DNA from 4 places in the Streptomyces tamarix genome. Region 3 is predicted to be linked to each of the others. Evidence: riboswitches for the same ligand, from Rfam matches in the RefSeq annotation. Region 3 holds a riboswitch; each other region holds the start of a gene.
The links. Region 3 has a riboswitch for cobalamin ahead of RND61_RS15640 (energy-coupling factor ABC transporter permease). Riboswitches for the same ligand answer to the same signal wherever they lie in the genome.

Region 1: linked by a shared signal. The riboswitch ahead of RND61_RS24030 (ABC transporter substrate-binding protein) and the one ahead of RND61_RS15640 (energy-coupling factor ABC transporter permease) in region 3 are both predicted to bind cobalamin.
Region 2: linked by a shared signal. The riboswitch ahead of cobN (cobaltochelatase subunit CobN) and the one ahead of RND61_RS15640 (energy-coupling factor ABC transporter permease) in region 3 are both predicted to bind cobalamin.
Region 4: linked by a shared signal. The riboswitch ahead of RND61_RS19565 (ABC transporter substrate-binding protein) and the one ahead of RND61_RS15640 (energy-coupling factor ABC transporter permease) in region 3 are both predicted to bind cobalamin.

The regions. Positions count from the first base shown of each region.
Region 1 is NZ_JAWCTQ010000036.1:13,769-21,400, reverse strand. It holds gene RND61_RS24045 (ABC transporter substrate-binding protein) at 70-2,829, opposite strand; gene RND61_RS24040 (ABC transporter ATP-binding protein) at 2,881-3,720, opposite strand; gene RND61_RS24035 (FecCD family ABC transporter permease) at 3,717-4,730, opposite strand; gene RND61_RS24030 (ABC transporter substrate-binding protein) at 4,727-5,764, opposite strand; cobalamin riboswitch at 5,803-6,001, opposite strand; gene RND61_RS24025 (lysozyme) at 6,226-7,050, shown strand; gene RND61_RS24020 (hypothetical protein) at 7,440-7,632, shown strand, end outside.
Region 2 is NZ_JAWCTQ010000010.1:155,206-162,837, forward strand. It holds gene RND61_RS11200 (hypothetical protein) at 1-43, shown strand, start outside; gene RND61_RS11205 (NAD(P)H-binding protein) at 51-929, opposite strand; gene cobN (cobaltochelatase subunit CobN) at 1,279-4,881, opposite strand; cobalamin riboswitch at 4,918-5,048, opposite strand; gene RND61_RS11215 (cobalamin biosynthesis protein CobG) at 5,071-6,318, shown strand; gene RND61_RS11220 (precorrin-8X methylmutase) at 6,315-6,950, shown strand; gene cobJ (precorrin-3B C(17)-methyltransferase) at 7,073-7,632, shown strand, end outside.
Region 3 is NZ_JAWCTQ010000017.1:3,246-10,877, reverse strand. It holds gene RND61_RS15660 (SIR2 family protein) at 1-1,570, opposite strand, end outside; gene dhaK (dihydroxyacetone kinase subunit DhaK) at 2,883-3,875, shown strand; gene dhaL (dihydroxyacetone kinase subunit DhaL) at 3,881-4,483, shown strand; gene RND61_RS15645 (PTS sugar transporter subunit IIA domain-containing protein) at 4,480-4,908, shown strand; cobalamin riboswitch at 4,943-5,144, shown strand; gene RND61_RS15640 (energy-coupling factor ABC transporter permease) at 5,173-5,865, shown strand; gene RND61_RS15635 (energy-coupling factor ABC transporter substrate-binding protein) at 5,862-6,251, shown strand; gene cbiQ (cobalt ECF transporter T component CbiQ) at 6,257-7,003, shown strand; gene RND61_RS15625 (energy-coupling factor ABC transporter ATP-binding protein) at 7,003-7,632, shown strand, end outside.
Region 4 is NZ_JAWCTQ010000024.1:85,332-92,963, reverse strand. It holds gene RND61_RS19580 (substrate-binding domain-containing protein) at 52-447, opposite strand; gene RND61_RS19575 (ABC transporter ATP-binding protein) at 746-1,564, opposite strand; gene RND61_RS19570 (FecCD family ABC transporter permease) at 1,561-2,673, opposite strand; gene RND61_RS19565 (ABC transporter substrate-binding protein) at 2,670-3,713, opposite strand; cobalamin riboswitch at 3,744-3,923, opposite strand; gene RND61_RS19560 (phosphorothioated DNA-binding restriction endonuclease) at 4,775-5,701, opposite strand; gene RND61_RS19555 (hypothetical protein) at 6,074-6,583, opposite strand; gene RND61_RS19550 (beta-L-arabinofuranosidase domain-containing protein) at 6,869-7,632, opposite strand, start outside.

The DNA of each region.
Region 1 (7,632 bases), on a different contig from region 3:
AATCACGGACTAAATTAAGTGGTGAGGGGACATGCCGCGCGGAGGCCGCCGCACGGCGGCCCCCGTCCGTCAGGGGCAGGGGTGCCCCCGGCCGCTCCCCCACCGCTCGCGCACGTCGCCGTGCGCGACCGCCCCGCACAGCAGCACGGTCCGCGCGCCCGACGGCCCGCCGCGCTCCACCGCGATCAGCTTCTGCCGGGTGGAGCGCTCGCCGCCCGCCGCGCCGTGCGCGTCGATCCAGCCGGTGGCGCCGTCGAAGCCGCCCCCGCCCAGCCCCTGGTACAGCACGGCCTGGAGCAACCGCCGGTCGAGGCGGTCGTCGCGGCCGCCGGTGCCCCGCCACGCCTGGTCGACGCCCTCGGCGAGGTAGCGCATGGCGTCCCAGGCGAGCGCGACGTGGGCGTCCTGGCGCATGGAGCCGGTGCGGACGCCGTGGTCCTTCGCGTACGTGCGGTCGTACGCGGCGAGGAAGGCCGCCGCCTCGCCGCTGTCGCGCGCGAGGGCCGGTGCCCGGCCGTGCGACACGTAGTACAGGTCCAGTCCGGGGAAGACCTCCCAGGGGCGGTGCTCCTCGGTCAGCGCGTTGGTGACGTCGTCGCCGCCGAGGACGCTCAGCTTCGGGCAGGTCCGCGCGCCGCGGGCGAGTTCGCCGAGGAAGAGCTGGAAGTGGCTGCCGCGCCCCGCCCACACCACGGCCGTGCCGGGCTCCTCGGCGACCGCGCGGCACACCTCGCGCGCCAGGTCGTCGGTGGTGGCGACCCGGGTGCCCGCCAGCGTGCCGGGCACGGCGGACGGCTCGGGCGCGTCGGTCGGGGTGTACAGCAGCGTGGCGATGCGCCCGGCGCCGTACGCGGCGCGGAAGGCGGTGGCGAGGCCGGCGCTGTAGGCGTCGGACGGGTCGGCGACGAGCCGGATCCGCCGCGCCGGGCGGCCGTCCGCCAGGGGGGCGTGCCGGGCGAACGCCGCCATGACCCGACCGGCGCGGGAGTCGGTGGGCGCGGTCTGGTAGTAGTGCTCGCCCTGGGCGAGGAGTTCGTCGGAGGTGCCGGACGTGCCGACCATCGGCAGGCCGGCCTCGTCGAAGACCCGCATCGCCTCGTACGTGCGGCGGCGGCTCTGGCCGAAACCGACGACCCCGACGATGGACCGGTCCCGGGCGGCGAGTTCGACGATCCGGTGGGCGACCTCCGGGGCGTCCTTGAACCGGTCGCCCGCGTTGGCGGCGAGGACCCTCAGGGGCACCCGCTCGCCCGACCCCAGGGCCTGCGCGTTGACGAACGCCTGGGCCAGGGCGAGGCCGCGCAGTTCGGCGAGCGTGCCGCCGCGCACCGGGTCCTCGGCGTCCCTGCCGCCGCTGAGCGGCCCGAAGTAGACGACGGTGCGGGCCCCGGGCCGGTTGCGGTCGGGGGCGCGGCCGGCGAGTTCCCGCTCCACGGCCTCGTTCTGCCGCTCGATGCGCTCGAGCACGTCCCGTACGGCCCGCTCCCCGTCGACCGTCCCGAACGACGCCGCGCCCTCGGCGACGCCGACGCACTGCCCGTCGGTGCCGAGGAACGTGGAGCCGAGACACGGGTCCGGACCACTGTGACCGAACGGCACGCCCGCCACCAGGCCCGCCACCACCACCAGGGCGAGCAGCGCGGCACCGGCGGCCGCGGCGATCTCGGCGCCCGGGCCCCAGCGGTGCGCGGGCGGCGCGAGCGTGGGCCAGCGGCCGAGCCAGTACGTCGCTGCCTGGTCGTCCTCCGGGCCCTCGGACACGGGGACGACCATGCCGGAGGGGCGGCCCGGCGGGATGCCGTGCTGGGCGATGCGGTGCAGCTCCGCGCCCGCGGCGGCCAGCCCGGGGGCCTCGATGTCGGGGATGCGGCTGGCGAGCGTACGCACCCCGCCCGCCACCGCCACCACCGACGTGCACCTCAGGTCCTCCATGGCGGAGCGCAGTTCGCGCAGGAACCGCTGGATTCGGGACTCGGCGGGGCCGGCCTCCTCCACCAGCAGGACGAAGCGGCTGACGCGGCGCCGGCGCCACGGGTCGTACCAGCGCTTGCGGCTCGCGGCCTCCAGGTCGGCGAGGAGCGCGTGGACGAGGATGCGGTCGAGCTGCTCGGGGTCGCCGCCCGGCCCGCCGCCGACGAGGTCCAGCGCCGAGCGGAAGAAGTCGGTGGGCGGGGTGCCCTGTTGCTGGCGGACCCACTCCGCGTACCAGCGGCGGGTGCCGGAGCGGGCCCGGCCCAGCATGCGCCGGCTGGCGCGGCGGCCGTACAGGGCGCGGGGCAGCCGCTGGAAGAGCGGGCCGGCGACGAAGTTCCACAGCAGTTCGAGGAGCGTGCCGCCGTTGGCCTGGTCGCGTCCGCCGAGCCACCACAGGCCGCGGGCGAGCCCGGAGACCTCCCGGTGCTGGGCGTAGCAGTGGTCCCGCAGCTCCTTGGGGCGGCGCTCCATCAGGCCGCCGGCGGCGGGCGCGGTGACGACGGCGCGCAGCAGCCGGTACGCGGGCAGGCGGAGCCGGCCGCTGCCGTGCGGCATGGACTCGTCGAGCTGGTAGGCGATCTGCTCGTACAGCTCCAGCGGTGCGACGGCCGGGTCCCCGACGGCCTCCGTGAGGTAGGCGTGCGGCGCGAGCCGGCCGTGGCGGCCGGTGAGCCGGGACCGCAGCCCGGCGACGATGCGGCAGCCGGCCCGTCCGTCGCCCGGTTCGCTCAGCAGCACCACCGGGACGCGGCCGCGACCTCGGCGCGGTCGCACCACGAGCTTGTCGAAGGCGTCGACGAACCGTTCGACCCCCGGATAGGCCGGAATCCTGGCCTGTGTTTCCCCCGTTGTCACGCGCGTACCCCTCCCCCGGCCCGCGCCCCCGCGCGGGCGGTCACACGGGCGTCAAAGGTCCTGCCCCGTACCGGCGGTACGCAACCGCCTTTCCGGACAATCCGGTGCGGTGCGGCGGTGGCGGGCGAGGGTGCCGATGACGCGGATGTGGGGGCGGTCGCCGCCGTCCGGGGTGGTGACCTCGGCGCGGACGCCGTAGACGTCGGCGACGAGGTCTTCGGTGAGGACGTCGCGCGGGGTTCCCGCGGCGGCGACGCGGCCGTGGGCGAGGACGACGACGTGGTCGCAGTACAGGGCGGCCAGGTTGAGGTCGTGCAGGGCGACGACGGTGGTGACGGGGAGGGCGGCGACGAGGTCCAGCAGGTCGTGCTGGTGCTGGATGTCGAGGTGGTTGGTCGGTTCGTCGAGGAGGAGTTCGCGCGGCTCCTGGGCGAGGGCGCGGGCGATCTGGACGCGCTGGCGTTCGCCGCCGGAGAGGGTGTGCCAGGACTGTCCGGCGCGGTCGGCGAGCCCGGTGCGGGCGAGCGCGTCGCGTACGGCCCGCTCGTCGGCGGGGGACGGCGGGTTCCAGGCGCGGCGGTGCGGGACGCGGCCGAGGCGTACGACGTCGGCGACGGTCAGCTCGACGAGGGTGTCGGCCTGCTGCTCGACGACGGCGACGCGGCGGGCTACGTCCCTGCGCCGCAGGTCGGGCAGGGGGCGGCCGTCGAGGGTGATGACGCCGGAGGCGGGGGCGAGGACACCGGCGAGGAGGCGGAGCAGGGTGGACTTGCCGGAGCCGTTGGGGCCGAGGAGTCCGGTGACGCCGCCGGGGCGGGGCGTGAGGGTGACGCCGTCGAGGATGGCCTTCCCGTCGGCGGTGCGGGTGACGCGGTCGGCGGCGAGGGTCATCGGGTGGCCTTCCTGGTCCGGTACAGCACGAGGACGAAGGCCGGCACGCCGAGCAGGGAGGTCATGACGCCGACGGGGACCTCCTGCGGTTCGAGGAGGGTGCGGGCCAGGGTGTCGACCCAGACGAGGAACACGGCCCCGCCGAGGGCGGTGGCGGGCAGCAGCCGGGTGTGGCCGGGCCCGACGAGGGCCTTGGCGGCGTGCGGCAGGACGAGGCCGACGAAGCCGATGGCGCCGGCGGAGCTGACGAGTACGGCCGTGAGCAGGGCGGTGGCGCAGAGCAGGACGACGCGGGTGCGGGCGACGTGGACGCCGAGGGCGGCCGCCGCGTCCTGGCCGAAGGCGAACGCGTCGAGGGTCCTGCCGTACGCCAGGCAGACGGCGAGGACGGCCGCGAGGGCGGCGGCGCACAGCGCGACGTCGGTCCAGCCGGCGCCGCCGAGGGAGCCGAGCAGCCAGAACAGCACCCCGCGGGTCGTCTCGGCGTCGGCGGAGGTGACGACGACGAAGGAGGTGAGGGCGGAGAACAGCTGCATCGCGGCGACGCCGGAGAGGACGACCCGGTCGGTGGTGCCGCCGAGGACGTGGCTCAGCAGCATCATCAGCGCGAACGAGCAGACGGCTCCGGCGAACGCCCCGGCGGACACCGACAGCGCGCCCCCGCCGACGCCGAGGACGACGACGAGGACCGCCCCGGTGGAGGCCCCGGAGGAGACACCGAGGACGAAGGGGTCGGCGAGCGGGTTGCGGAGCAGGGACTGCAGGACGGCCCCGCACACGGCGAGGCCGGCGCCGCACACGGCGGCGAGCAGGGTCCGGGGCAGCCGCAGCTCCCACACGATGCCGTCGCGGATCGCGGTGAGGCCGGACGGGGCGCCGCCGAGGTGGGCGGCGACGGTGGACCACACGTCGGTGACGCCGATGTCGGCGGGCCCGATGGTGATGGCGAGGGCGACGGACACGGCGAGTGCCGCGAGCCCCGCCGCCGTGCGCAGCAGGGCGGCGGTCACCGGGCGAGGCCGAACCGGCGGAGGGCGGCGGCGACCTGTTCGACGCCTTCGACGGTCCGGATGGTCGGGTTCATGGCCTGGCCGCTGAGCAGGACGTACCGCTTGCGGCGCACGGCGTCCATGTTCCGGGTCACGGGGTGGGACTCCAGGAACTCGATCTTCTTGGCGGCGCTCTCCGCCGTCTGCGACCTGCGGGTGAGGTCGCCGATCACGAGCACGTCGGGGTTGCGGTCGGCGACCGTCTCCCAGGTGACCTGGGGCCATTCCTCGGTGGTGTCGTCGAAGGCGTTCTTCGCGCCGAGCTCGCGGGTGATGACGCCGGGCGCGCCGCAGCAGCCCGCCAGGTACGGGGACTCGGCGTCGGAGAACCAGTACATGAGGGTGACGTCCGACGCGTCGAGGCCCTTCTTCGCCTCGGCGACGCGGGAGGTGAGGCTCCGGACGAGGGCGTCGCCGCGCTCCTCCACGCCGAAGACGCGGGCCAGGTCCCGCACTTCGCCGTGGACGGCGGCCATGGTGAGGGGCCGGGTGCGGACGCCGTCGCCGTCGCCGCTGTTGTCCTTGCCCTCGCAGTCGGACGGGGAGAGGTACGTCGGTACGCCGAGCCGCTCGAACCGGTCGCGGGTGGCGACCCCGCCCTTGCCTAGGGTGGAGGCGAACGAGGCGGCGACGAAGTCGGGTTCGGCGTCGAGGACCTTCTCGAACGACGGCTGGTTCTCGGCGAGGCGCTCGACGCGGGCGTTCTCCTTCTCCAGCCCCTTCATGACCGGGTCGGTCCAGGTGGCCGTGCCGGCCATGCGGTCGGCGAGGCCGAGGGCGAGGAGGATCTCGGTGGCGCCCTGGTCGAGGGAGACGGCGCGGCGCGGGCCGTCCCCGGTGATCTCGACCCGGCGCCCGCAGTTCTCGATCACGCGGGTCGCGGCGTCGTCCCGGGGCGGGGAGGAGCCGTCGGAGGGGGCGCCGCCGCAGCCGGTCAGGAGGAGGGTGCCGCACAGGGCGGCGGCGGGCAGGCGCGCTGGACGCGGAAAGGGCACGGAGCCGTCCTCGGTGTCGAGGGCCCATGCGCGGGGCCCGTCCGTACGGTGCGCCAGCAGGTCTTCGGACTCGGGATCATCCGGACGGGGCGCCTTCCCGGGCCGGTGCGCGGCCCAGTGGCATCGGTTGCCCCGCCCGTCACCCTCACCGCTGCGCGTCAGTTCCGGATTCGCACCGGATTCCCTGACTCGTCGTACGCGTGCGTACGGAGTGCGACTGGCCCCGGCAACGTAGCACAGCCCGGTGGGGGTCGAGTCCGGGGGGCGGGGCCGCCGGGCCGCGGGGACGCGCCCGCGCCGGGGCGGGGCCGGCTCTGAAAACCCCCGCCGTCGCCGCAGTTCGGCACCGGTTTCGGTGGCGTAGACCAACGGCGGTTCCGTTCGCCCTTCCGCGGCGCGTTCTACGTGCGTAGCGTGAAGCGTAACCTGTCATGTTCACACCAGGTTTTCGGAGGCACGCCATGCCCGTGCACAGATCCGGAACGACCCGAACCGCCATGGCCACGGCCCTGCTCGCCGTCCTGGCCCTCCTCCTGGCCCTCCCGGGAGCGGCGAGCGCCGCCGACGGCCCCGGCAAGCCGCCCCGGGGCAGCGCCCGCATGGGGACGGGCGTCGCCGCCCACGACGGCGTCGGCGGCGTCCCCGCAGGCCCCTACGCCACCCAGACGGAGGGCGTGGACGTCTCCAGCCACCAGGGCAACGTCGACTGGTCCGCCCTCTGGACGAGCGGGGTGCGGTGGGCCTACGTGAAGGCCACCGAGGGGACGTACTACAAGAACCCGTACTTCCCGCAGCAGTACAACGGCTCGTACGGCATCGGCATGATCCGGGGCGCGTACCACTTCGCGACCCCCGACACGGCCGGCGGCGCCGCCCAGGCCGACTACTTCGTCGACAACGGCGGCGGCTGGTCCCGCGACGGGAAGACCCTGCCGGGCGCGCTCGACATCGAGTGGAACCCCTACGGCGCGGCCTGCTACGGCAAGACCCAGGCCGGCATGGTCAGTTGGATCCGCGACTTCCTCGCCCGCTACAAGTACCGCACCGGCCGCGACGCGGTGATCTACACGGCGACGAGCTGGTGGAGGCAGTGCACCGGCGACTACGGCGGCTTCGCCTCGGCCCATCCGCTGTGGATCGCCCGCTACAACACCACCGTGGGCGAACTCCCCGCCGGTTGGGCGTACCACACGATGTGGCAGTACACCTCCTCGGGCCCGATCGTCGGCGACCACAACCGGTTCAACGGCGCCTACGACCGCGTCCAGGCCCTCGCCAACGGCTGACCGGCCCCCGTCCACGGGCCCGCGCGGACGCACACGGGCGCGGGCACGGCGACGGCAACGGCAACGGCCGAACACCGCAGCCCCGTACGGGGGCGCGGCGGGCGGCGCGTACCCGCCGGGCGGGCCGGGCGCCGGGCGGGCCGGGCACCGCCCGGACGCGCCGGACGGCGGGGGCCGGGGCGGCCTTCACCGCCCGACCGGCCCGGTCCGCGCGGGGTCACCGGCCGGCGCGCGCGACGACGAGGGCCCCGGCGGGAGGCGCCGTGTACGCCAACCGGGCGACAGCCGGGGGGAATTCCGTGCGACGGCGCACCGGGGCTGGGAACCTCACCGACTGACCAGCCGCGCCGCACCACGGCGGCGCCGGCGACCAGAGAGGAGCACCTCACGTGACAGGCACCCCCACGCGGATCGGCGAGCGGCACGTCGCGGCCGTCCTGGCCATGGGCGGCGGCCTCATGCTCGGGCCGGCGCCGGCGGCGCGCGCCGGCTCCTCCGGCGGACGCGGACTGCCGGCCCGCGCGTCCGACGCCGGCCGGCCCGCCGGGCCGGTGACCGCGGCGGGGCACACCGCCGCGGACC
Region 2 (7,632 bases), on a different contig from region 3:
CCCGGCGGCGCGGGAGTGGCACATCGTCCTGGGCGAGGACTGAACCCGGCCTACCCCGTCAGGTGCGCGTAGCTCCGCGGGTGCTCCGCCAGGAACTCCCGCAGGGTCATGGGCGCGTGTCCCGCCAACCGCTCGACGGTGTCGGAGACCGCGCCCAGCTCGCCGCGGGCGACCGCCTCGTACGAGCTGACCCAGCCGTCGACCTCCCACGGTTCGGCGCCGTACCCCGCGCGCGACGCGTACGCCTCGTCGCGGGTCTCCGGGACGTAGCGGACGGTCCGGCCGGTGGCCCGGGACATCTCCTCGGCCGCTTCGGCGAGGGTGAACGCCTCACCGCCCGTCACGTCGTACGCGGCGCCGTCGTGCCGCCCGTCGCGGGCGAGCAGGACCGCCGCGGCCACGTCGGCGACGTCCTCGTGCGCGACGGCGGCGACCCTGCCGTTCCCCGCCGGGCCGCGGATGACGCCGTCCCCGCCGGTCATCGCGGGGATGCCCGCGAGGTACCAGTTGTCGCGGAGGAACGTGTGCGCCAGGCCCTCGTGGGCGCGGACGTACTGCTCCGTGTGCCAGTGGTCGCGCGCGAAGGTGAAGGTCGCGTCGGGCGCGGCGCCCTGGAACGACAGGTACACGATCCGCCCGACCCCCGCCGCCACGGCCGCGTCGACGGCCGTGCGGTGCTCCGCCACGCGGCCCGGGCTCTCGTGCGCCGACACCAGGAACAGCGTGTCGGCCCCGTCCAGCGCGGCCCGCATCGCCTCCCCGTCCCCGTACGCGGCGGGCGGCGCCTTCACGGCCCCCGGCACGTCCGGCAGCCGCCCGGGGTCCCGCCCCACCAGCCGCAGGGGCACCCCGGCCGCGCCCAGCCGGTCGGCCACCCGCCGCCCGACCCGTCCACTGGCCCCGGTCACGGCCACGACGTCATCGCTCATACGGACCAGTCTCCGTCCCGCGCCGCCCGCCGGCACCCGGAGCGGCACCGGGACGGCCCGTACGATCCGCGCGGTCCGCCCGGCTCCCGTGATCTGGGCGTTCCGTCCGGCCCGCGCGTTCCGTGCGGTCCACGCGTCCGCGCGGTCCTTGTGATCCGCGCGACCCGTGCGGCCTGTGCGTCTACGCGGCCTGTGCGTCTACGCGGCCTGTGCGTCTACGCGGTCGACCCGGACCTTGCGGTCCACCCGGCCCGTGCGGTCCGCCCCGCTCGCGCGGCCCGTGCCGGCGGCCCGGCCCGTGCGCCCCGTGCTAAGACCTCCGCCCGGGGTGCGCCGGCACGTCCGGGCGCTACTCGGCGTCCCCGCCCTCCAGGTTCCCCTCGGTCTCCAGGTACACCTGCTTCAACGCCTCCAGCACCTGCGGGTCCGGCTTCGCCCACATGCCGCGGGACTCGGCCTCCAGCAGTCGCTCCGCGATGCCGTGGAGGGCCCACGGGTTGGCCTCCTGGAGGAAGGCGCGGTTCTCCGGGTCGAGGACGTACGCCTCGGTCAGCCTGTCGTACATCCAGTCCGCGACGACGCCCGTCGTGGCGTCGTACCCGAAGAGGTAGTCGACGGTCGCCGCCAGCTCGAAGGCGCCCTTGTAGCCGTGGCGGCGCATCGCCTCGATCCAGCGGGGGTTGACGACGCGCGCGCGGAACACGCGGGACGTCTCCTCGACCAGCGTCCGCGTCCGCACCGTCTCGGGGCGGGTCGAGTCGCCGATGTACGCCTCGGGCGCCGTGCCGCGCAGGGCGCGGACGGTGGCGACCATGCCGCCGTGGTACTGGAAGTAGTCGTCGGAGTCCGCGATGTCGTGCTCGCGGGTGTCCGTGTTCTTCGCGGCCACGGCGATCCGCCGGTACGCCGTCTCCATCTCCTCGCGCGCGGGCCGCCCGTCCAGGCCGCGGCCGTACGCGAAGCCGCCCCACACCGTGTACACCTCGGCGAGGTCCGCGTCGGTGCGCCAGTCGCGGGAGTCGATCAGTTGGAGGATGCCCGCGCCGTACGTACCGGGGCGGGAGCCGAAGATGCGGGTCGTGGCGCGCCGCTCGTCGCCGTGGACGGCCAGGTCGGCCTGGGCGTGGGCGCGGACGTGGTTCTCCGCGGCCGGTTCGTCCAGGGAGGCGACGAGCCGCACCGCGTCGTCCAGCAGCCCGACCGTGTGCGGGAACGCGTCGCGGAAGAAACCGGAGATGCGCAGCGTCACGTCGATGCGGGGGCGGCCCAGCTCGGCGAGCGGGATGGGCTCCAGGCCGGTGACGCGGCGCGAGGCGTCGTCCCAGACGGGGCGGACGCCCAGCAGCGCCAGCGCCTCCGCGACGTCGTCGCCGCTGGTGCGCATCGCGCTGGTGCCCCACAGGGACAGGCCGACCGAGGTGGGCCAGTCGCCGTTGTCGGCGCGGTACCGCTCCAGGAGGGAGTCGGCGAGGGCCTGCCCGGTCTCCCAGGCGAGGCGCGACGGGACGGCCTTCGGGTCGACGGAGTAGAAGTTCCGGCCGGTCGGCAGGACGTTGACCAGGCCGCGCAGCGGGGAGCCGGACGGGCCGGCCGGCACGAAACCGCCGTTGAGGGCGTGCACCGCGTGGTCGAGCTCGGCGGTCGTCGCGGCGAGGCGCGGCACGACCTGGCGGGCGGCGAAGTCGAGGACGGCGGCGACCTGTTCGCCGTGGCCCTCCGCCACGGACGCGACCGCGGCCGGGTCCCAGTCGGCCTCCTCCATGGCCTCGACGAGGGCGCGGGCCTTCGCCTCCGCCTCGTCGGCGGTGGTGCGGGTCGCGGCGGACTCGTCCAGGCCGAGCGCCTCGCGCAACCCGGGCAGCGCCTGCGTACCGCCCCAGATCTGGCGGGCGCGGAGGATGGACAGGACCAGGTTGACCCGCTCGGGTCCGGTCGGGGCGGTGCCGAGGACGTGCAGGCCGTCGCGGATCTGGGCGTCCTTCACCTCGCACAGCCAGCCGTCGACGTGCAGGAGGAAGTCGTCGAACCCGTCGTCGTCGGGCCGGTCCTCCAGGCCGAGGTCGTGGTCGAGGCGGGCGGCCTGGATGAGGGTCCAGATCTGCGCGCGGATCGCGGGGAGCTTCGCCGGGTCCATGGAGGAGATCTGCGCGTACTCGTCGAGCAGTTGCTCCAGCCGCGCGATGTCGCCGTAGGAGTCGGCGCGGGCCATCGGCGGTACGAGGTGGTCGACGAGCGTGGCGTGGGCGCGGCGCTTGGCCTGGGTGCCCTCGCCGGGGTCGTTGACGAGGAACGGGTAGATCAGCGGCAGGTCGCCGAGGGCCGCGTCGGGGCCGCACGCGGCGGACAGGCCGGCGTTCTTGCCGGGCAGCCACTCCAGGTTGCCGTGCTTGCCGAGGTGGACCATGGCGTCCGCGCCGAAACCGCCGTCGGACGCGGGTGTGGCGATCCACCGGTAGGCGGCCAGGTAGTGGTGGGACGGCGGCAGGTCCGGGTCGTGGTAGATCGCGATCGGGTTCTCGCCGAAGCCGCGCGGCGGCTGGATGAGGACGAGCAGGTTCCCCCGGCGCAGCGCGGCGAGGACGATGTCGCCCTCGGGGTTGCGGGACCGGTCGAGGAACATCTCGCCGGGCGGCGGGCCCCAGTGCTCCTCGACGGCCGAGCGCAGCTCCTCCGGCAGCGTCGCGAACCAGCGCCGGTAGTCGGCGGCCGGGATGCGGACCGGGTTGCGGGCCAGTTGCTCCTCGGTGAGCCAGTCCTGGTCGTGACCGCCCGCCTCGATGAGGGCGTAGATCAGCTCGTCGCCGTCGCCGGACGCGAGGCCCGGCACGTCCTCGTCGCCGAAGTCGTACCCCTCCTCGCGCAGCCGGCGCAGCAGGGCGACGGCGGAGGCGGGCGTGTCGAGGCCGACGGCGTTGCCGATGCGGGAGTGCTTCGTCGGGTACGCGGAGAGGACCAGCGCCAGGCGCTTCTCGGCGTTGGGGATGTGCCGGAGCCGGGCGTGGCGGACGGCGATCCCGGCGACGCGGGCCGCGCGCTCGGCGTCGGGAACGTACGCGGGCAGGCCGTCCTCGTCGATCTCCTTGAAGGAGAACGGGACGGTGATGAGCCGCCCGTCGAACTCGGGTACGGCGACCTGGCTGGCCGCGTCGAGCGGGGACAGGCCCTCGTCGTTCCCCTCCCAGTCGGCGCGCGAACCGGTGAGGCACAGCGCCTGGAGGACGGGCACGTCGAGGGAGGCGAGCGCGCCCGCGTCCCACGCCTCCTCGTCCCCGCCGGCCTGGGCCTCGGCGGGCTTGGTGCCGCCGGCGGCGAGGACGGTGGTGACGACGGCGTCGGCGCCGCGCAGCCGGTCGAGCAGCTCGGGCTCGGGGGCGCGCAGGGAGGCGACGTACAGGGGGAGGGCGCGTCCGCCGGCGTCCTCGATGGCTTCGCACAGGGCGCCGACGAAGGCGGTGTTGCCGCTCATGTGGTGGGCGCGGTAGTAGAGCACGGCGACGGTCGGGCCGTCGGTGGTGCGGGGGGTGCGCTCCAGGGAGCCCCAGGTGGGGGCGGCGGCCGGCGGGTCGAAGCCGTGGCCGGTGAGGAGGACCGTGTCGGACAGGAACCGGGCGAGCTGCTCCAGGTTGTCCGGGCCGCCGTGGGCGAGGTAGGCGTGGGCCTCGGTGGCGACGCCGATGGGGACGGTGGACGCCTCCATGAGCTGTGCGTCGGGCGCCTGTTCGCCGGTGAGGAAGACGACGGGGCGGTCCTGGGCGCGGAGCAGGTCGATGCCCTCCTCCCAGGCGCGCAGTCCGCCGAGGAGGCGTACGACGACGAGGTCGGCGCCGTCGAGGAGGCCGGGCAGCTCGTCGATGGGGAGGCGTGCGGGGTTGGCGAACCGGTACTCGACCGGGCCTCCGGCCGCGCGGGCGCTCAGCAGGTCGGTGTCGGAGTGCGACAGCAGCAGGATCACGGCGTGCCGGGCCTTCCTCGGGGTGTCCTCGCCCCGGGTGGTCGTGGGTGGCGGGAGTTCCTGACTCGCGGGACCCGGGGGCCCTGCTCACAGTGGCGGGACCGCGCCGGATTCGCACCGTGCTTCCTCCCTAGGGTCCTGGGACCCTGTGCCGTCTGCATAGTAGAGGCTGCGCGTATGCTCGCCGCCATGCCGCCCAGCCCATCAAAGCCCCGGAACGGGGGCGAATCCCACATACGGGACCGTGTCCGCGACCGTGCCGACGCGTGCCCCGGCGCGCTGCGGCTGCACCGGGCGGACGACGGCGGACTCGCCCGGCTGCGGCTGCCCACCGGCGTCCTGACGGCCCACCAGGTGGCCGTGCTGGCCGGGGCCGCGGAGCGGCTGGGCGACGGCCGGCTCGGTGTCACCTCGCGCGGCAACCTCGACCTGCGCGGCCTGCCCGACGACTGCGGGCTCGCCCTCGCGGAGCTGCTCGGCGAGGCCGGACTGCTGCCCTCGGCGGCGCACGAACGCGTGCGGAACATGGTGGTGTCGCCCCTCTGCGGACTGGACGGACGGTCCCACGGGGACGCCCAGGCGTGGGCGCGGGAGCTGGACGCGCTGCTGTGCGCGCGGACGTGGACGACCGCCCTGTCGGGACGCTTCCTGTTCGCCGTGGACGACGGGCGCGGGGACGTGGCCGGGCTGGGCGGTGATGTGACGTTGCTCGCAGAGCCGGGCGGGTGCGCTCTGGTACGGATCGGGGGCCTGTCCTGGCGGGTGGCCGCAGGCGACGCACCGTCGGCCGCGCTGGCGGCGGCCGAGGCGTTCCTGGCCGTTGCCCGGGAGGCCGGCACGGGTGCCTGGCGGGTGGCCGAACTGCCGGACGACCGGCCCCTGGAGGCGGCCGTGACGGAGTGTCTGGCGGGTGCGGGGGTGGCCACCTCCGCCGCCTCGCCGGGTGCGGTGCCGGTGGCGGCGCCGCCGGAGCCGGGTGTGGTCGGTGACCGTGCCGTGTCGGTCGTGGCGCCCCTGGGCCGGATCACCGCCGAGCAGTTCCGGGCCCTGGCGCCGGGGCCCGGGGGCGAGGTGCGGGTGACGCCGTGGCGCGGGTTCGTCGTGGCGGGCCTGCCCGGCCGCGCGGCGGCGAAGGAGCGGCTCGCGGCGCTGGACCGGGCCGGGTTCCTCACCCGCCCCGGGTCGCCCTGGCTGACGGTGAGCGCCTGCACGGGGCGGCCCGGCTGCGGCAAGGCCCTGGCCGACGTACGGGCGGACGCCCGGCCGCTGGACGACGCGGCGGTCCGGGGGCTGCCCGTGCACTGGTCCGGCTGCGACCGCCGCTGCGGCCACCCGCAGGGCGACTGGGTGGACGTACTGGCCACCGGCGACGGCACGTACGGCATCACCGTACGGACGGCACGACGAGACAACGACGACGCACAGGCACAGAGATGAGCGGGAGCACAGTGTTCGACTACGAGAAGGACGGCGCGGAGATCTACCGCCAGTCCTTTGCCACGATCCGCGCCGAGGCGGATCTCGCGGGGCTGCCCGCCGACGTCAGCCAGGTCGCCGTGCGGATGATCCACGCCTGCGGCATGGTCGATCTCGTCCGCGACCTCGCCTACACGCCGGAGGTCGTCTCCCGCGCCCGCGCCGCGCTCCGCTCCGGCGCGCCGATCCTGTGTGACGCGCAGATGGTCGCGAGCGGCGTCACCCGCAAGCGGCTCCCCGCCGACAACGAGGTGGTCTGCACCCTCTCCGACCCGTCCGTGCCCGATCTCGCCGCCGAGCTGGGCACGACCCGCAGCGCGGCCGCCCTGGAGCTGTGGCGCGACCGCCTGGAGGGCTCGGTCGTGGCGATCGGCAACGCGCCCACCGCCCTGTTCCGGCTGCTGGAGATGGTCCGGGACGGCGCCCCCCGCCCGGCGGCGGTGCTCGGCATACCGGTCGGCTTCATCGGTGCGGCCGAGTCCAAGGACGCGCTGGCCGCCTCGGACCTGGACCACATCGTCGTACGGGGCAGGCGCGGAGGCAGCGCCATGGCGGCCGCGGCGGTCAACGCGATCGCGAGCGAGGCGGAATGAGCACGCACGTTTCACGTGAAACAGTCACCGGCGCGGACACGGAGACCGGCACGGGCACGGAGACCGGCGCGGGCGCGGGCAAGCTGTACGGCGTCGGCCTCGGCCCCGGCGACCCGTCGCTGATGACCCTGCGCGCGGTGGAGGCCATCGCGGAGGCGGACGTCGTCGCGTACCACTGCGCCCGGCACGGCCGGTCCATCGCCCGGTCCATCGCGGCGAAGCACATCCGCGAGGACCACGTCGAGGAGCGGCTGATGTACCCGCTCACGGTGGAGACGACGGACCACCCCGGCGGCTACCGGGGCGCGCTGAACGACTTCTACGAGGAGGCGTCGGCACGGCTCGCCGCCCACCTCGACGCGGGCCGGACGGTGGCGGTGCTCGCCGAGGGCGACCCGCTGTTCTACGGCTCGTACCAGCACATGCACAAGCGCCTCGCACACCGCTACGAGACGGAGGTCGTCCCCGGCGTCACCTCCGTCAGCGCCGCCGCGGCGACCATCGGCAAGCCGCTGGTGGAGGCCGAGGAGGTCTTGACGATCATCCCCGGCACGCTGCCGGAGGACGAGCTGACGGCCCGCCTCGCGGCGACCGACTCGGCGGTGGTGATGAAGCTGGGCCGGACGTTCCCGGCGGTGCGCCGCGCCCTGGAGCGCACGGACCGGCTGGCGGACGCCCACTA
Region 3 (7,632 bases):
GGTCGCTGCCGGCGGCCGGTTCGGCGAGCGCCTCCCGCAGCCGTTCGCGCAGCCACGTGCTGTGTGACGTCTGGGCGAGCGGCGGCGGGTACGGCTCGTCCAGGAGGGCGTTGAGGAGTTCGCCGGCGCCGAGGACTTCCCCCGTGCGCAGGGCCAGCACGGCGGGCTTGGGGTCGGTGGAGGTCCGGCGGGAACCGGGGTGGGTCGCGGAGGGGTGGGCGAGGACCGGTTCGAGCAGCAACCGGCCCAGCAGGTCGTCGCGGCCGGCCAGGACGGCGGCGCTGCCGGCGGCGGACAGGGCGAGCAGGGCCGGGTACAGGTGCAGTGCGGCGCCCGGCTCGCCACCGCCGTCCCCGCGCACGTTCAGCAGTCGCTGGAGCGCGCGCACCCACACCCGCGCGTGCGTCCCGGCCTCGTCGTGGAACGCGCCGACGGCCATCAGGTGCAGCAGCGTGTCGCAGTCGCTCTGGTACCGCTCCAGCCTCTCCCGGTACGCCTCCGGGCCCGCGGCCCGCTCGACGGGCGGGTAGCGGCGGCCGTCCGCGAGGCGTTCCACGACGCGCATCGCCTCGGCGTCCACCAGCTCGTGCAGCTCGATGCGGCGGACCGGGTCGGGCAGGGCGCGTTTGAGGCGCGCCACGGACAGTTCCCGGGTCGGCGCGGGCGCCGCCAGGTGTTCCAGGGCCTCGACCCGGGTCAGGAGGCCGGGGAAGAACTCCCTGGCCGTCAGGCCCTGGATCACCACGGCCTCGTTGCGGGCGACGAGCTCCGCGGCCTTGCCCCGGGGGCCGTGCGGGACGGCCCAGAACACGGGATAGCGGCGCGTGGCGCGACGTTCGAGGCAGGCGACCAGCGCGCGGTCCCACTGGGCCGACCAGCCGCAGACGATCAGTCCGTACTCGTCGAGCACCTGGTCCACCAGGCCGGCCCAGGCGGCCGGGTACTCCTCCAGCTCGCGCTCGGTGTTGCGGGCCTCCAGGTCGGTCAGGTCGCCGTGCAGTTTGACGACCGTGGCCCGGGCGTGCGCCAGCGGTGTCATCCCGGGGAGGCTGTTGGGGCTGTGGATGACCTGCGGCTGCACCCCCGCGGCTTCCAGCGCCTGCTCGGTGAGCCGGTCGAAGTTGGTGGTCAGCACCACGCGCACCCAGCCCCGCGCCACCAGTTGGGCCACCGCGTGGTGCGCCACCCCGGGCCGTTTGAGCCCCTCCTGCCGGTCCTCGTCGTCCGGCTCGAAGTAGCCGCGCAGCAGTTTGTGCCGGGCGGCCGGGGTGCCGCCGAGCGCCTCCAGCAGGGCGGAGTAGCCGAGCGGTCCTCCGTCCCCGTGGCGGGCCCACCAGGCTTCGGGGTCGGTGACGGCGAGCCGCACGTCCGCGCCCCGGGCGATGGCGGCCCGGCGCACCAGGTCCGTGACGATCTCCCATCCCGTGGGCACGCCGGCGTCCCGCGACATGCCCGCGCCCAGCAGCAGGGCGTACACGCCGGGCCCCGCCTGCACGCACATGGCGAGTGAGATCACGGGATCGAGACCCCGCACCGCCGCCGCCGCTGCCGGCTTGTCGTGGTCCGTCATACCCTCACTGTGCGTCGGCGGCCCCCGGCCCGCCTCCCGGGCGCGCCCCCTGCGCCACCACCCGGCCGGCGTACGGCTCCCGGGCCCGCGGGCCCGGCGGGGGCGCGGTCCGTGCCCGGCGCGGGGAGGCCCGGCCCCGGCTCTCCCCGCCGTCCGCCCCCGGTCCCGCCGGGCACCGCCGCCGTGGTGGCGGGCGCGCCGGGACGCCGGAGGCGGGGCGCCGGACGTGGCGGGACACCGGGGGCGGGGCGCCGTGTCGCCACCGCGACCTCACCGGAAGGCCGCGCGGGGCGAGGACGCGGCGCGGGCGCCGGGAACCCTGGAGGGCGGGCACGGCCGGTCCGGAGGAGGGGAGGGCGCGCGGGGCGGCCGGGTCGCCGGTCGCAGCGGGGAGGGCGGGGCGGGAGGCGTACGACCGGCGTCGAGGGCGCGGTCCGCCCGGCCGGAGCCGGCGGCCGGGGTCCTGGCTCCCCCTGCCGACGGCGTGGGCCTCCGCTCCCGCGCCGGAACCGACCGCGACCGGTCGCGCGGGGCCCGGGACCGGCCGCACGGGGCGGTGCGCGCGGCGCTCTGCGTCCTCACCCCGGCGCGGCGGTGTCCCCGCGGCGCGCGACGCGCTCCGGGGGCACCGCGTGCGCGCTCTGAAGTCCCGCGTGCGCGCTCCGGGGCGCCGGTTGTCCGGCCCGGCCGGTGGCGGGTGACCGTGAGAGCACACCGGGCCGTCCACACGGAGGCCGTGCCGCCGTCCTTCACGCGGACGCGCCCGCGGGGGAACCGTCGGCCGGGGCGCCCGGCGCCCCTCCGGAACCCCCGGGGCCCGCCGCGCCCCGGTCCTCTCGGAACCGCGGCCCTTCGCGCGGGTCGTCCCCGAGCGGCGGTCCTCCGGTGCCACCGCGTCCGTCCCGCCGCGCCCGAACCGCCCGGCCGCCCCCGGCCGTTGCCGGGCCTCCCCGCGTCCGGCGGCCGGCCCGTCGCGCCACCGGGGGCTCACCTCCCGTGGGCGTGCCCGCCTCCACGCGCCCCGAGGAGGGCGTGCGGGACGGACGGCCGCCTTGCGGCCGCCCGGCGGGTCCGTGACCGGAAGGACCCTTCGTACGGTGCGCCCCCGCTCGACGCGGTGCTTCGAACGGACCGGCGCTCCCGCCCCTTTACTTGATGCCATGTCAGGCGACTCGGCATAGAGTCGGACCAGCCCCGCCGGGGACCCGCCCCCGAGGGCCGTGGACCGCCAGGACCCGCCTCTCGCGGAGCAGCCCCCGGGCTGTGAGGACACGCCCGCTCCCCTACGAGACAACCTTGCCGGGAGGCACCGTTGAAAATGCTGATCAATGTGCCCGAGACCGTGGTCGCCGACGCCCTGCGGGGGTTCGCGGCCGCGCATCCGGAGCTCACCGTGGACGTCGAGAACCGGATCGTGGTGCGGCGGGACGCGCCCGTGGCCGGGAAGGTGGCGCTCGTCTCGGGGGGCGGGTCGGGGCACGAGCCGTTGCACGCCGGGTTCGTGGGGCCCGGGATGCTCTCCGCGGCCTGTCCGGGAGAGGTCTTCACCTCGCCCGTCCCGGACCAGATGGTGCGGGCCGCGGCCGCGGTGGACAGCGGCGCGGGGGTGCTGTTCGTCGTGAAGAACTACACCGGTGACGTACTGAACTTCGACATGGCGGCGGAACTCGCCGAGGACGAGGGCGTCCAGGTCGCCAAGGTCCTCGTCGACGACGACGTGGCCGTGCCGGACGGCCTGCACACGGCCGGGCGGCGCGGGACCGGGGCGACGCTGTTCGTGGAGAAGATCGCGGGGGCGGCGGCCGACGAGGGCGCGCCGCTGGAGCGGGTCGAGGCGGTCGCCCGGCGGGTGAACGCCGCGTCGCGGAGCTTCGCGGTGGCGCTGAGCGCGTGCAGTACGCCCGCGAAGGGCGGCCCCACGTTCGACCTGCCGCCCGGCGAACTGGAGTGGGGCGTCGGCATCCACGGCGAGCCGGGGCGGGAGCGGCGGCCGATGATGACGGCGCGGGAGATCGCCGACGCCGCCGTGGACGCCGTACTCGACGACCTGGACCCGTCCGGGCCGGTGATACTGCTGGTCAACGGGATGGGCGGGACTCCGCTGCTGGAGCTGTACGGCTTCGGGGCCGAGGTGCACCGGGTCCTCGGGGAGCGCGGGGTGCCCGTGGCGCGGACGCTCATCGGGAACTACGTGACGTCGTTGGACATGGCGGGCGCATCGGTGACGGTGTGTCAGGCCGACGAGGAGCTGCTGCGGCTGTGGGACGCGCCCGTGCAGACTCCGGCGCTGCGGTGGGGGCGGTGAGCGCCGTGTTGGACGCCGGGTTCTTCCAGCGGTGGATGGCCGCCGCCGCGGCGGCCGTGGACCGGGAGGCCGACCGCCTCACCGACCTGGACTCCACGATCGGCGACGCCGATCACGGGGCGAACATGCGGCGCGGCTTCGCGGCGGTGACGGCGGCGCTGGAGGCGGAGCCGCAGCCCACGCCGGGCGCGGTGCTGCTGGTCGCGGGGCGGCGGCTGGTCTCGACGGTCGGCGGGGCGTCCGGCCCGCTGTACGGGACGCTGCTGCGCCGCGCGGGCAAGGCGCTGGGCGACGCCGCCGAGGTGACGCCGCAGGCCCTCGCCGAGGCGCTCGGCGCGGGCGTCGCGGCGGTGGCTCAGCTCGGCGGGGCGGCGGCCGGGGACAAGACGATGCTGGACGCGCTGGAGCCCGGTGTCGACGCGCTCGGGCGGGGCGGCGACTTCGCGGTGGCCGCGCGGGCCGCCGCCGAGGGCGCGGCGGCGACCGTGCCGATGCTCGCCCGCAAGGGGCGGGCCAGCTACCTCGGGGAGCGGTCGGTCGGTCACCAGGACCCGGGTGCCACCTCGTCGGCACTGCTGTTCGCGGCGCTCGAGGAGGTGGCCGCGTGACCGGGGCGGGCACGGCGAAAGCGGGCGGGCCGGTCGGGATCGTCCTCGTCTCGCACAGCGCCCAGGTCGCCGCGGCCGTCGTGGAGTTGGCGCGCGGCCTGGCCGGTGGGGCGGCCGGGGTGCCGGTGGCGGCGGCGGGCGGCGGTCCGGACGGCGGGCTCGGCACCGACGCGGAGCTGATCGCCCGGGCGGCGCACGAGGTGGACCGGGGCGCCGGCGTGGCGGTGCTCGTGGACCTGGGCAGCGCCGTCCTGACGGTGAAGGCGCTGCTCGCCGAGGGCGACGAGCTGCCGGAGGGGACGCGACTGGTGGACGCGCCGCTCGTGGAGGGCGCGGTCGCGGCCGTGGTCACCGCGGCGGCGGGCGGCGGACTCGAAGCGGTGGAGGCCGCGGCCTCAGAGGCGTACCAGTACCGCAAGGCGTGACCGGGACGCGGTTGTGAGGGGGCAGGACAACGCACTACTGTCGCAGGGCCTTGGTGTACGGGAAACCGGTGTGAAACCGGTGCGGCCCTCGCCACTGTGATCGGGAAGTCCGGCTCCACCCCCCGCGAAGGCGGGGAAGCCACTGGACCGCCGCGGGAGACCGCGGCGTCCGGGAAGGCGGAGCCGAGGCGGTACGACCCGTCAGCCAGGAGACCGGCCAAGGCGCGTTGTCCATCCACGAGGTGCTGGAGAGGGTCTTCCCACATGCACATAGCCGAGGGGTTCCTGCCCCGGGAGCACGCGGTCGCCTGGACGGTGGCGGCCGCCCCGTTCGTCGTCCACGGTGTCCGGGCCCTGACCCGGGAGGTCAGGGCCAACCCCGATTCGACGCTGCTGCTCGGCGCGGCGGGGGCGTTCACGTTCGTCCTGTCCGCGTTGAAGATCCCGTCCGTGACGGGCAGCTGCTCCCACCCCACCGGTACGGGGCTGGGCGCCATCCTGTTCCGGCCGCCGGTCATGGCGGTGCTCGGCACGATCACCCTGCTGTTCCAGGCGCTGCTGCTGGCGCACGGCGGGCTCACGACGCTCGGCGCGAACGCCTTCTCCATGGCGGTCGTCGGCCCGTGGGCCGGGTACGGGACGTACCGGCTGCTGCGCCGGTCCGGTGTGCCGCTGATGGGAGCCGTGTTCTCCGGCGCGTTCGTCGCGGACCTGTCCACGTACTGCGTGACGAGCGTGCAGCTGGCGCTGGCGTTCCCCGACCCGGGCAGCGGCTTCGCGGGGGCGCTCGCGAAGTTCGGGGGGATCTTCGCGGTGACGCAGGTGCCGCTCGCGGTCAGCGAGGGCCTGTTGACGGTCCTGGTGATGCGGCTGCTGCGGCAGTCCAGCAAGGGCGAGTTGGCGCGGCTCGGGGTGCTCCCGGCGGCGGGCGCGACGAAGGGGACGACGGTCCGATGAGCCGTGACGCGAGGATCAACGCCCTGATCCTGCTGGTGGTCGCGGCGCTGGCGGTGCTGCCGCTGGCGCTGGGTCTCGGCGAGGGCGAGGAGGAGCCGTTCGCGGGCGCCGACGCGCAGGCGGAGACGGCGATCACGGAGAACGCCCCGGACTACGAGCCGTGGTTCACCCCGCTGTACGAACCGCCGTCCGGGGAGGTCGAGTCGGCGCTGTTCTCCCTGCAGGCGGCGCTCGGTGCGGGGGTGCTGGCGTACTACTTCGGGCTGCGGCGCGGCCGGCGGCAGGGCGCGGAGCGGGCCCGGGCCGGTGCCTCCGCCGGTGCCGGGGGCGGGGGCGGTGCCGCGGCCGGCGCCCGGGCCGACGGGCCCGCGGCGTCCGGGGAGTAGCGCGGGTGCTGCCCATCGACGTGGTGGCGCACGGCAGTCGCTGGCGCCGCCGCCATCCGGCCGAGAAGGCCGTGCTGGGCTTCGGGTTGACGGGGTGCGCGGTGTCCCTGCCGCCGTGGCCGGGCGCGGCCTTGGTCATGGCGGTGGCGGTGGCGGTGCTGCTGGGCCCGGCCGGGGTGGCGCCGCGCCGGCTGTGGCGGGCGTGGCGGCTGCCGCTCGGGTTCTGCGTGACGGGCGCCGTGCCGCTGCTGTTCCAGGTCGGCGGTCCGGCCGGGTTCGTGGCGCTGGCGCCGGGAGGCCCGGTGCACGCCGGCCAGGTGTTGCTGCGCACGTCGGCGGCGTCGCTGGGGCTGCTGCTGTTCGCGTTCACCACGCCCGTGTCGGACGTGCTGCCCCGGCTCGTGCGGGCCGGGGTGCCGGCGCCGGTGGTGGACGTCGCGCTGGTGATGTACCGGATCGGCTTCCTGCTGCTGGACGCGGTGGCGCGGATCCGGCAGGCGCAGGCGGCGCGGCTCGGGCTGGCGGGCCGCGCGGCGGCGTGGCGGTCGGTGGCGGGGCTGGCCGCGACGGCGTTCGTGCGGGCCTTCGACCGGGCGGCGCGGTTGCAGACGGGGCTCGCGGGGCGCGGTTACGACGGCACGCTGCGGGTGCTGGTGCCCGACGCGCGGGTGGACCGGCGTTTCCTCGCCGCGACGGCGGCGCTGCTGGCGGCGGTGGTCGCCCTCACCCTGGTACTGGAGAGGTGGCTGTGATGCCGGGACCCGCCGTGGTCGAGCTGGTCGGGGCGGGGTTCGCCTACGAGGACGGTCCCGCCGTGCTGTCCGGGATCGACTTCGCCGTGCCGGAGGGGCGGTCGCTGGCCGTGCTGGGCCGCAACGGAAGCGGCAAGACGACGCTGCTGCGGCTGCTCAGCGGCGGGCTGCGGTGCCGAAGCGGACGCCTGCGGGTCGCCGGTGAGGACGTGGCGTACGACCGGAAGGGCCTCACCAGGCTGCGCACGACGGTGCAACTGGTGGTGCAGGACCCGGACGACCAGTTGTTCGCGGCGTCGGTGGGGCAGGACGTGTCGTTCGGGCCGATGAACCTGGGGCTGCCGGAGGGCGAGGTGCGGGCCCGGGTGCGGGCGGCGCTGGAGGCGCTGGACATCACGGCCCTGGAGGACCGGCCGACGCACCTGCTGTCGTACGGGCAGCGGAAGCGGGCGGCCATCGCGGGCGCCGTGGCGATGCGGCCCCGGGTGCTGATCCTGGACGAGCCGACGGCGGGGCTCGACCCGCACGGGCAGGAGCGGCTGCTGGCGGCGCTGGACGGGTTGCGGGGGTCGGGGACGACGGTGGTGATGGCCACGCACGACGTGGACCTGGCGCTGCGGTGGGCGGAC
Region 4 (7,632 bases), on a different contig from region 3:
ACCACGGTCACGGTGTGCCGCGGACGCGGCCGCCGCCCGCCGGTCCACGGCCTAACGCCCCCGCGGTGCCGCGGTGGTGGCGCGCACCACCAGTCGCGGGGTCATCGTGGTCTGCACGGCCCTGTCCCTTCGGCCTTCCACGCGTTCGACGAGCATCCGGGTGGCGGCGGACCCCATGGTGTGCCCCGCCTGGTCCACGCTGGTCAACTGGACGGGCGCCAGGGCGGCGAGGGCGGTGTTGTCGTAGCCGACGAGCGACAGGTCGTCCGGGATCCGCAGGCCGAGTTCGTGGGCGGCGCGGTAGACGCCCAGTGCGGCGAGGTCCGCGCCGGTCATGACGGCGGTCGGCGGACGGTCGGCCGTCAGCAGCGTCATGCCGGCCTTGAAGCCCCCGTCGTCGGAGTAGGCGGTGTGGTGGACGCGCGCGAACCCGTGCCGCCCTCGCACTCGGCCGCGTGACCGCGCTGCTGGCCGGTTGTTCCCTCCTCGGCGTGCCCGACGCGCGGGACACGGAGATCACCGTCCAGGGCTATGCGTACCGTCCCGGGCCCGTCCACGCGGCAACCCCCGGCGCGACAGTCCCAGTAGGCGGTGCGAACGCCGCCGGTCTTCAGCCCACCGGCACCCGGCGCACCGGGGCCACCGGCACGGCACCGCGGCGCGGCCGGAGCGAGCCGTGCGCGGTGATCCCGGAGCCCGCCGTGAGGGGTCTTTGACCCGTCGGCCGTCGCCGCGGCACCGACGATCACGGGACGGAGGGATCCGCCTCGGCCTGGGCGGTCGGGAGCGGTGCTCCGGGGAGGAAGGTCACCTGGGGCGCGCCCGTGCGGGGGTGGATGGCGACCTCGCCCGTCACGCCGTAGACCTCGGCGAGGAGCCGGGGGGTGAGGACGTCGGCGGGCGGGCCGGAGGCGGTGACCTCGCCGTCGCGCAGGACGTAGAGGCGGTCGCAGTAGTACGCGGCGAGGTTGAGGTCGTGCAGGGCGACCAGGACCGTCGCGGGCAGCCGCCGCAGGGTGCCGAGGACGTCGAGCTGGTGGCGGATGTCGAGGTGGTTGGTGGGTTCGTCCAGGACGAGGAGGGACGGTTGCTGGGCGAGGGCGCGGGCGATGAGCACGCGTTGGCGTTCGCCGCCGGAGAGCCGGTCGAAGGGGCGGTGGGCCAGGTCGGTGGCGTCCACCGCGGCGAGCGCCGACCGGATCAGATCGGCGTCCCGGGGGGTGTCCCCGTCGAGCAGCCGCTTGTGCGGGGTGCGGCCCATCGCGACGACCTCACGCACCGTGAGGTCGAAGTCGACGCCCGCCTCCTGCACCACCGCCGCCACCGTCCGGGCGAGTTGCCGTACGGGCAGCGACCAGGCGTCGGCGCCGTCGACGCTGACCCGGCCGGCCGTGGGGCGCAGGACGCGGTAGACGGCGCGCAGGAGGCTGGACTTGCCGCTGCCGTTCGGTCCGACCAGGCCGATGACCTCGCCGGGGCGGGCCGTCAGGGAGACGTCCTGGACCAGGCGGTGCGTGCCGGCGGTGAGGGTGACGCCGTCGATGACGAGTTCGGTGGCGGTCATGCCCCTCCCCGGTCGGTGGCCCGCCGGGCGTCGCGGCGCATCAGCCACAGGAAGAACGGCCCGCCGCACAGGGCCGTGAGCACGCCGACGGGTATCTCCATCGGGGCGGCGACGACGCGTGCGGTGATGTCGGCCCAGATGAGGAAGACCGCGCCGCCGAGCGCGGCCGTCGGCAGGACGCGGCGGTGGTCGCCGCCGACGACGAGTCGGACGGCGTGCGGCAGCATCAGGCCGACGAATCCGATCGGTCCGCATGCCGCGACGAGGGTGCCGGTGACGAGGGAGAGCAGGACGAACATGCGGGCGCGGAAGCGGGCCACGTCCAGTCCCATCGTGGTGGCGGCCTCCTCACCGGCGAGCAGCAAGTTCAGGTTGCGGGCCTGCGCCATGAGGGTGCCGGTGCCCAGGAGGAGGGCGGCGCCGGGCAGCCACAGGGTGTCCCAGGTGACGCCGCCGAGGCCGCCGAGGGTCCAGGCGAGGACCGCGCGGGCCTCGTTGCCCCGGTCGGTGGTGAGCAGCAGCAGGTCCAGTACGGCGGTGAGCACCGCGGCGATGGCCACCCCGGACAGGACCAGCCGCGTGGAGGTGATCCGGCCGCCGGTGCGGGCGGTGGCGTAGACGAGCAGCAGCGCGCCCAGCGCGCCCGCGAACGCGGCGGCCGACAGCGACACCGGACCGAGCAGGGTCACCCCGAACACGATCACCACGACGGCGCCCAGGGACGCCCCGGAGGAGACGCCGAGCAGGTAGGGCTCCGCGAGCGGGTTGCGGATCAGAGCCTGCAAGGCGGTGCCCACCACGGCGAGCCCGGCGCCGGCCACCGCGCCGAGCAGCACCCGCGGCGCCCGTACGTCCAGCACGATCGTCTCCCGTGCCCCGGACCAGTCCGGGGTCGACCAACCGGCGCCCAGCGCGTGGGTCACGATGCCCCACACCTGGCCGGGCGGCACCCGCACCGAGCCGATGGCCAGGCCCGCCGTGGCGGAGAGCACCAGCAGGACGGCCAAGGCGGCGAGGGTGACGGCGAGGCCGGCCCGGCCCGCCCGCCCGCCGCCCTGCCGCCGCCGCGCGACCCGCCCGGTGCCGGTGCCGGTGACCGGGGCCGTCACGCGAAGCTCTCGGGGTGGATGCCGCGGGCCAGGTCCTCCACCGCGTACGCGGAGCGCACGCCGACCAGGGTGGCGGTCAGCGGCAGGACGACGAACCGCTTGTTCCTGATGGCGGGCACGTCCTTCAGAGCGGGCTGCGACAGCAGGAACTCCTTCTTCCGCTCGACACTCCCGGCACCGGCGTAGTCGTAGATCGCGATGACCTCCGGCTTGCGCTCGACGACCTGCTCCCAGGAGACGTCGCCGAAGACGTCGTCGAGGTCGGCGAAGACGTTCGTGCCGCCGGCCAGCCGGATCACTTCGGTGCCCAGGCTCCTGCCACCCGCGGTGAACGGGGCCTTGTCGCCGCTGTCGTACACGAAGACGGGCACCGCGGGCTGGCCCTCGACGGCCTTCGCGGCCCTGGCGACCCGCGCCCGGAGGTCGGAGACCAACTCGTCCGCCTGGTCGGGCACGCCGAAGATCGTGCCGACGGTGCGGATCTCGTCGTAGGTGTCGTCCATCGTGACCCGCTTCTCGCCGCAGTACTCGCGGTTGAGGTGGGTGTCGATGCCCGCGTCGGTGAACGCCTCGCGGGAGCGGCCCTCGTTCCCGGCGAAGGCGCTGCCGTAGCCGCCGTAGACGAGGTCTGGCTCGGCCTCCAGGACCGTCTCGAACGACGGTTCCTTCTCCGCCAGTTGTGGAATCGACTCGTAGTCCTTCCGCAGTTCGGGCAGGACGGCGGAGTCGGGAAAGGCGGTGCCGACCATGCGGTCCCCCAGGCCGAGGGCGAGCATGAGTTCCGCCGGGTGCTGGTGGATGGTGACGACGCGGGAGGGCGGCTCCTCGTACGTCGTCCTCACGCCGCAGTTGTCGACGGTGACGGGAAAGCCGTCGGCCGACGGGGCCGTGACCCTCGGGTCCCGGGCGGTGTCGTGCGACGATCCGCAGCCGGCGGCGAGCAGGGCCGCCGACAGGGCCATGGCCGCGGCCGCCACCCGCAGGGCGCGGCGTCGGCGGGCAGGGGTGAACAGCGGGGGACGGGACGTGCCGTCGTACACGTGAAGCCTCCTGGGGAGTCCGCGCTCCTCGGAACGGGCCCGCGACAGGCCAGTGTCCTGACTCCCGGATCGACGCTCCTTCCCTTGGCCTTCCCGCGCGGCGCGCAGTGGCGTGTCGAAGGGTGTACTCCCCGGTCACAGTGGCGGGACCGTGCCGGATTCGCACCGGCTTCCTGTTTCCCGTCGCGGCGATGACCAGGTGATACTACGGTCCGTCCAGCCCGGGTCAAAGGGGGCGCGGGCCCGCGCGCACGCCCCGCGCCCTCCGCCACGCCGCACGGACCGCCCCGGCGCCGACCGTCATCGTCACCAGGGCCACGGCGTCGACGTCTCGTGGACACCGCCGACCGACAAGCCCACCGAGACGATCGAACGCCACGAGGTCGTCACCCGGGACGAGGACACTCCCGGCGCGTTCGTCGAAGGGACAGGGGCCAGGGCCGACTCGGCGCACATCGACGGGCTGGAGCCGGGCCACCCCCACACGCGCGCGGTGGCGACCTGGAACAGCGCCGGCGGTTTCCCGACGTCGCACGTCCGGTTACCGTCGGCGCCGGCGTCCGGGTGTCGGGGGAGGGCGGCCCCGGCGCCCCCGGCCCCGGTGGCCGTGTCCTGCGCGGCGCGGGCGCGCCGCTCCGTGGAGCTCCTCGGGGCCCGGACGGACTCACGACTCGTAGCGGTGCGGCCGCGTCGGCGCGGGCGGCGCCGGGCACGAGGGCGGCGACCGCCATCGCCCCGCGGCGGGTGTGCCGGAGAGGACCGTGGAGGGCCCGGCCCGGTGCCCCGACGGCGTGCCGAGAGGTCCGCGGGCGCTCAGGCCCGGTGCCCCCGGCGGACGAGACGTCCGCGCGGGGCCGCCCTCGTCTCCGGCCTCTTGGGCACACCGCGGTCCAGGGGGGCGCGGTGGTCGGTGACGTTGCGGGATCCCGGACTCGAACGGCAGGGCGCGGCGGTCGGAGGTCCCGAGGACGTCCGGGCCTCGAACGGCAGGCCGTGGCGCCGGGGAACAGCACCTCGGACGACGAACACGACCGCCCCCGCGCCGACGTGTCCGCCGAGGGCTACGCGGCCTGGGCCCCGGGGCGCTTGAAGACCTGCTGGCCGTGCCAGAGGACGAACCGCGGGTCGACGGTGGGGCGTCCGGGGCGGGGCGCCGCGACGGGACGGCCGTGGAGCTCGTCGACGGCGCGGCCGGCCGCGCCACGGGCGACGTACAGCTCGGAGACCTGAATGCGGAGGTCGGGCAGGAGCCCGAGGGCGCCGAGGTCGAAGAGGGCGTGGTGCAGGGAGCACAGGGCCAGGCCGTTGTTCGCCTCGTCCGGGCCGTCCTGGCTGTGCCAGCGCACGTGCGCCGCCTCCAGGCCGACGGGGTTGCGGCCGAGGGCGCCGTCGAACCCGCAGAAGGCGCAGGCGTACGCGTAGGCGTGCAGTACCTCCTCGGCGAAACCGGCCCGGCGCCGGCGTCGCTTCCGTCCGGCGGGGGCGTACGCGGCGTCGCCGAGGTCGACGGCGAGGTCGAGCCCGACGGCGTCGCAGACGGGCGCCTCCAGCGCGGGGGTGAAGTGCTGCTCCAGCAGGAGGCGTACGGCCGCGGTCAGCGTGCCCGGGTCGGCCAACAGCGCCTCGACGTCGGGGCGGAGGCGGCCGTGCGCCCCCCGGGCCCGCAGCGCACCGCCCCGCTCCGGCGCGTCCGGGCCGATCGCGTTGCCGTCCCGGTCCCGCAGCTCCCACAGCTCCCGCTCCAGGTGTACGAACGGCATCGCCGCCCGCTCCCGCGCCCGCGCGGGGCTGGTCACGGCGGGCCCGAAGTCGTTGATCAGCCGGCTGACCGGCTCCTCCGCCTCGTCGTACGCGACGGCAGTGCTGCCGGACGTGGCGAACCTCCCCAGCAGCCACAGCACGAGCAGGGGCTTGTGCGGCGCCCGCCGGCCGCCCATCTGGGCCCGCCGAAGCGCCGACAGCGCGCTCAGCAACTCGTCTCGCGTCACGGAAATCCCCCCATGCTCCGAGCCCCACCCGGTGGTGCGCCCCGATTGTCGCAGGCACCGGGAGCGCTGATCATCCGCAGGGGACGGGGCGGGGCGCTCCGGATGCCGGGAGGGATGCGTTCCGCCTGGTGGGCACCGCCGGTGCGGTGGCCGGACCGCCAGGGCGGTCTCGTGGCCGGCGGGACCGTGGTGGCCGGGGCCGCCGGGCGCGTGCGCCGGGACACGGCTCTGGTGCGCCTGTGCCCCCGGCCGGTGGGACCGACCGGGGGCACAGGACCTGCGCTGTCGCCGTGGGACGGCTGGCGGACTCAGCGACGGCCGGGCACGTGGAGGCCGACCGGGCGATGCCGCTCGGGGCGCTTGACCATCACGTCACCGGTCCTCGCGGAGAACGACCACGTACCTGTCGTCGTAGGCGTTGCCCTCGTCCTCCGGCATCAACAGAAGCGACAACGTGGAGGGCTCTCCGGTGAAGCGGACGTCGACGGAGGCGTCTTTCTCCCCGAGGCTGAAGTCCGCCGTGGCCGGGCGCTGGGCGGCGTCCCCCCAGCGAGCCACCCAGCGCTTCGCGTCGTTCTCCGTCTCGCCGTCCTTCCTGGCGAACTCGGCCAAGCCGGCGGCATCGCGCGCCCTGAGACGGGCCAGGACGTGCTCGGTGAGGGAGAGACTGCCGGGCGTGGGGCGTCCGGTGACGGTCAGGTCAAGCTGGGAAGTACCGTTCTTGACGCGTTCGGGAGTCTCGTCGGTGGAGAAGGAGTCACAGCCCCCGAGAAGCAACACGAGCGCTGCGGCCGTGCAGACCGACTTGCCGACGCGCCTCAACTCCGGCTCCCGGGACGGATGATGCTGATGGCGCTCAGCTTCGAGTTCCTGTAGAACCACTGGTTCAGTGTCGTGTGGTGGACCGCTCCGTGTTGCGTGATGCTGATGTTCCCTCTCTTGTTGACGGTGACCACACCCGCGTGGTTCCACCTCTTGGACGAGGTGTAGTAGGCGAAGATCACGTCGCCTGGCCTGGCATCGTACTGCGAGATCTCGCGACCGCCCCTGCGCCGTCGCCGCCCGGCCGGCTCGGCGGCCCCCGCCGGCCGGGTGCTACGGGAGCGCCCGCCGCGGCGGTGGCCGCCGCCCGGTGCCGTCGGCGCGGGCACGGGGGCCGGCCGGTCGTCACCGCACGATGCGCCACCGGTTGTCGGCCGTGCCGTTGTCCGAGTCCTGGACCGCGAAGGCGCCGATCGCGGTGGAGCCGTTCTCGATGGCGAGCAGCTTCCCGCTGTGCACGTTGCGGATCTTGTAGGTGCCGTCGCCCTGGTCGAGGAGGGTCCAGCGGTGGTCGGCGGTGCCGTTGTCCGCCCACTGCAGGACGGCGGCGCCGTCGGCCGTGGACATGTTCAGCACGCCGAGCACCTTGCCGCTGTGGACGTTGCGGAAGCGGAAGGCTCCGCCGTCGGGGATCATCTCCCAGTCGTGGTCGGCGGTGCCGGAGTCGCTCCACTGCAGGGCCCGGCCGCCGTCGGCGGTGGACATGTCCTGGACGCCGAGCACCAGGCCGCTGGCGGCGTTGGCGAGGCGGACGGAGGCGAGGCCGCCGGTGTTCCAGTAGACGGTGTAGTTGTGGCCGTGCGCGTCGTGGAAGGGGCCGAGGGGGACGGTGGCGCCGTTCGCGGTGGCGGTGAAGGCGAGCGCGGTGGAGCTGGTCCGCCTGATCGAGGACGTGTCCAGGGAGGGCAGGGAGGCGAGGGCGGTGTTGCCGTAGTTGCCGGACAGGACGACCGGGCCGTAGGTGATCGCGGCGACGCCGGGGTTGTCGTTGGCCGCCCGCATGACGACGCGCATGGGCAGGCGGACGGTGACGGTGTCGCCGGAGGTCCAGGCGCGGGACAGGGTGGCGTAGCTGCCCGGGGTGGTGGTGATGTTCTGCGCGACGCCGT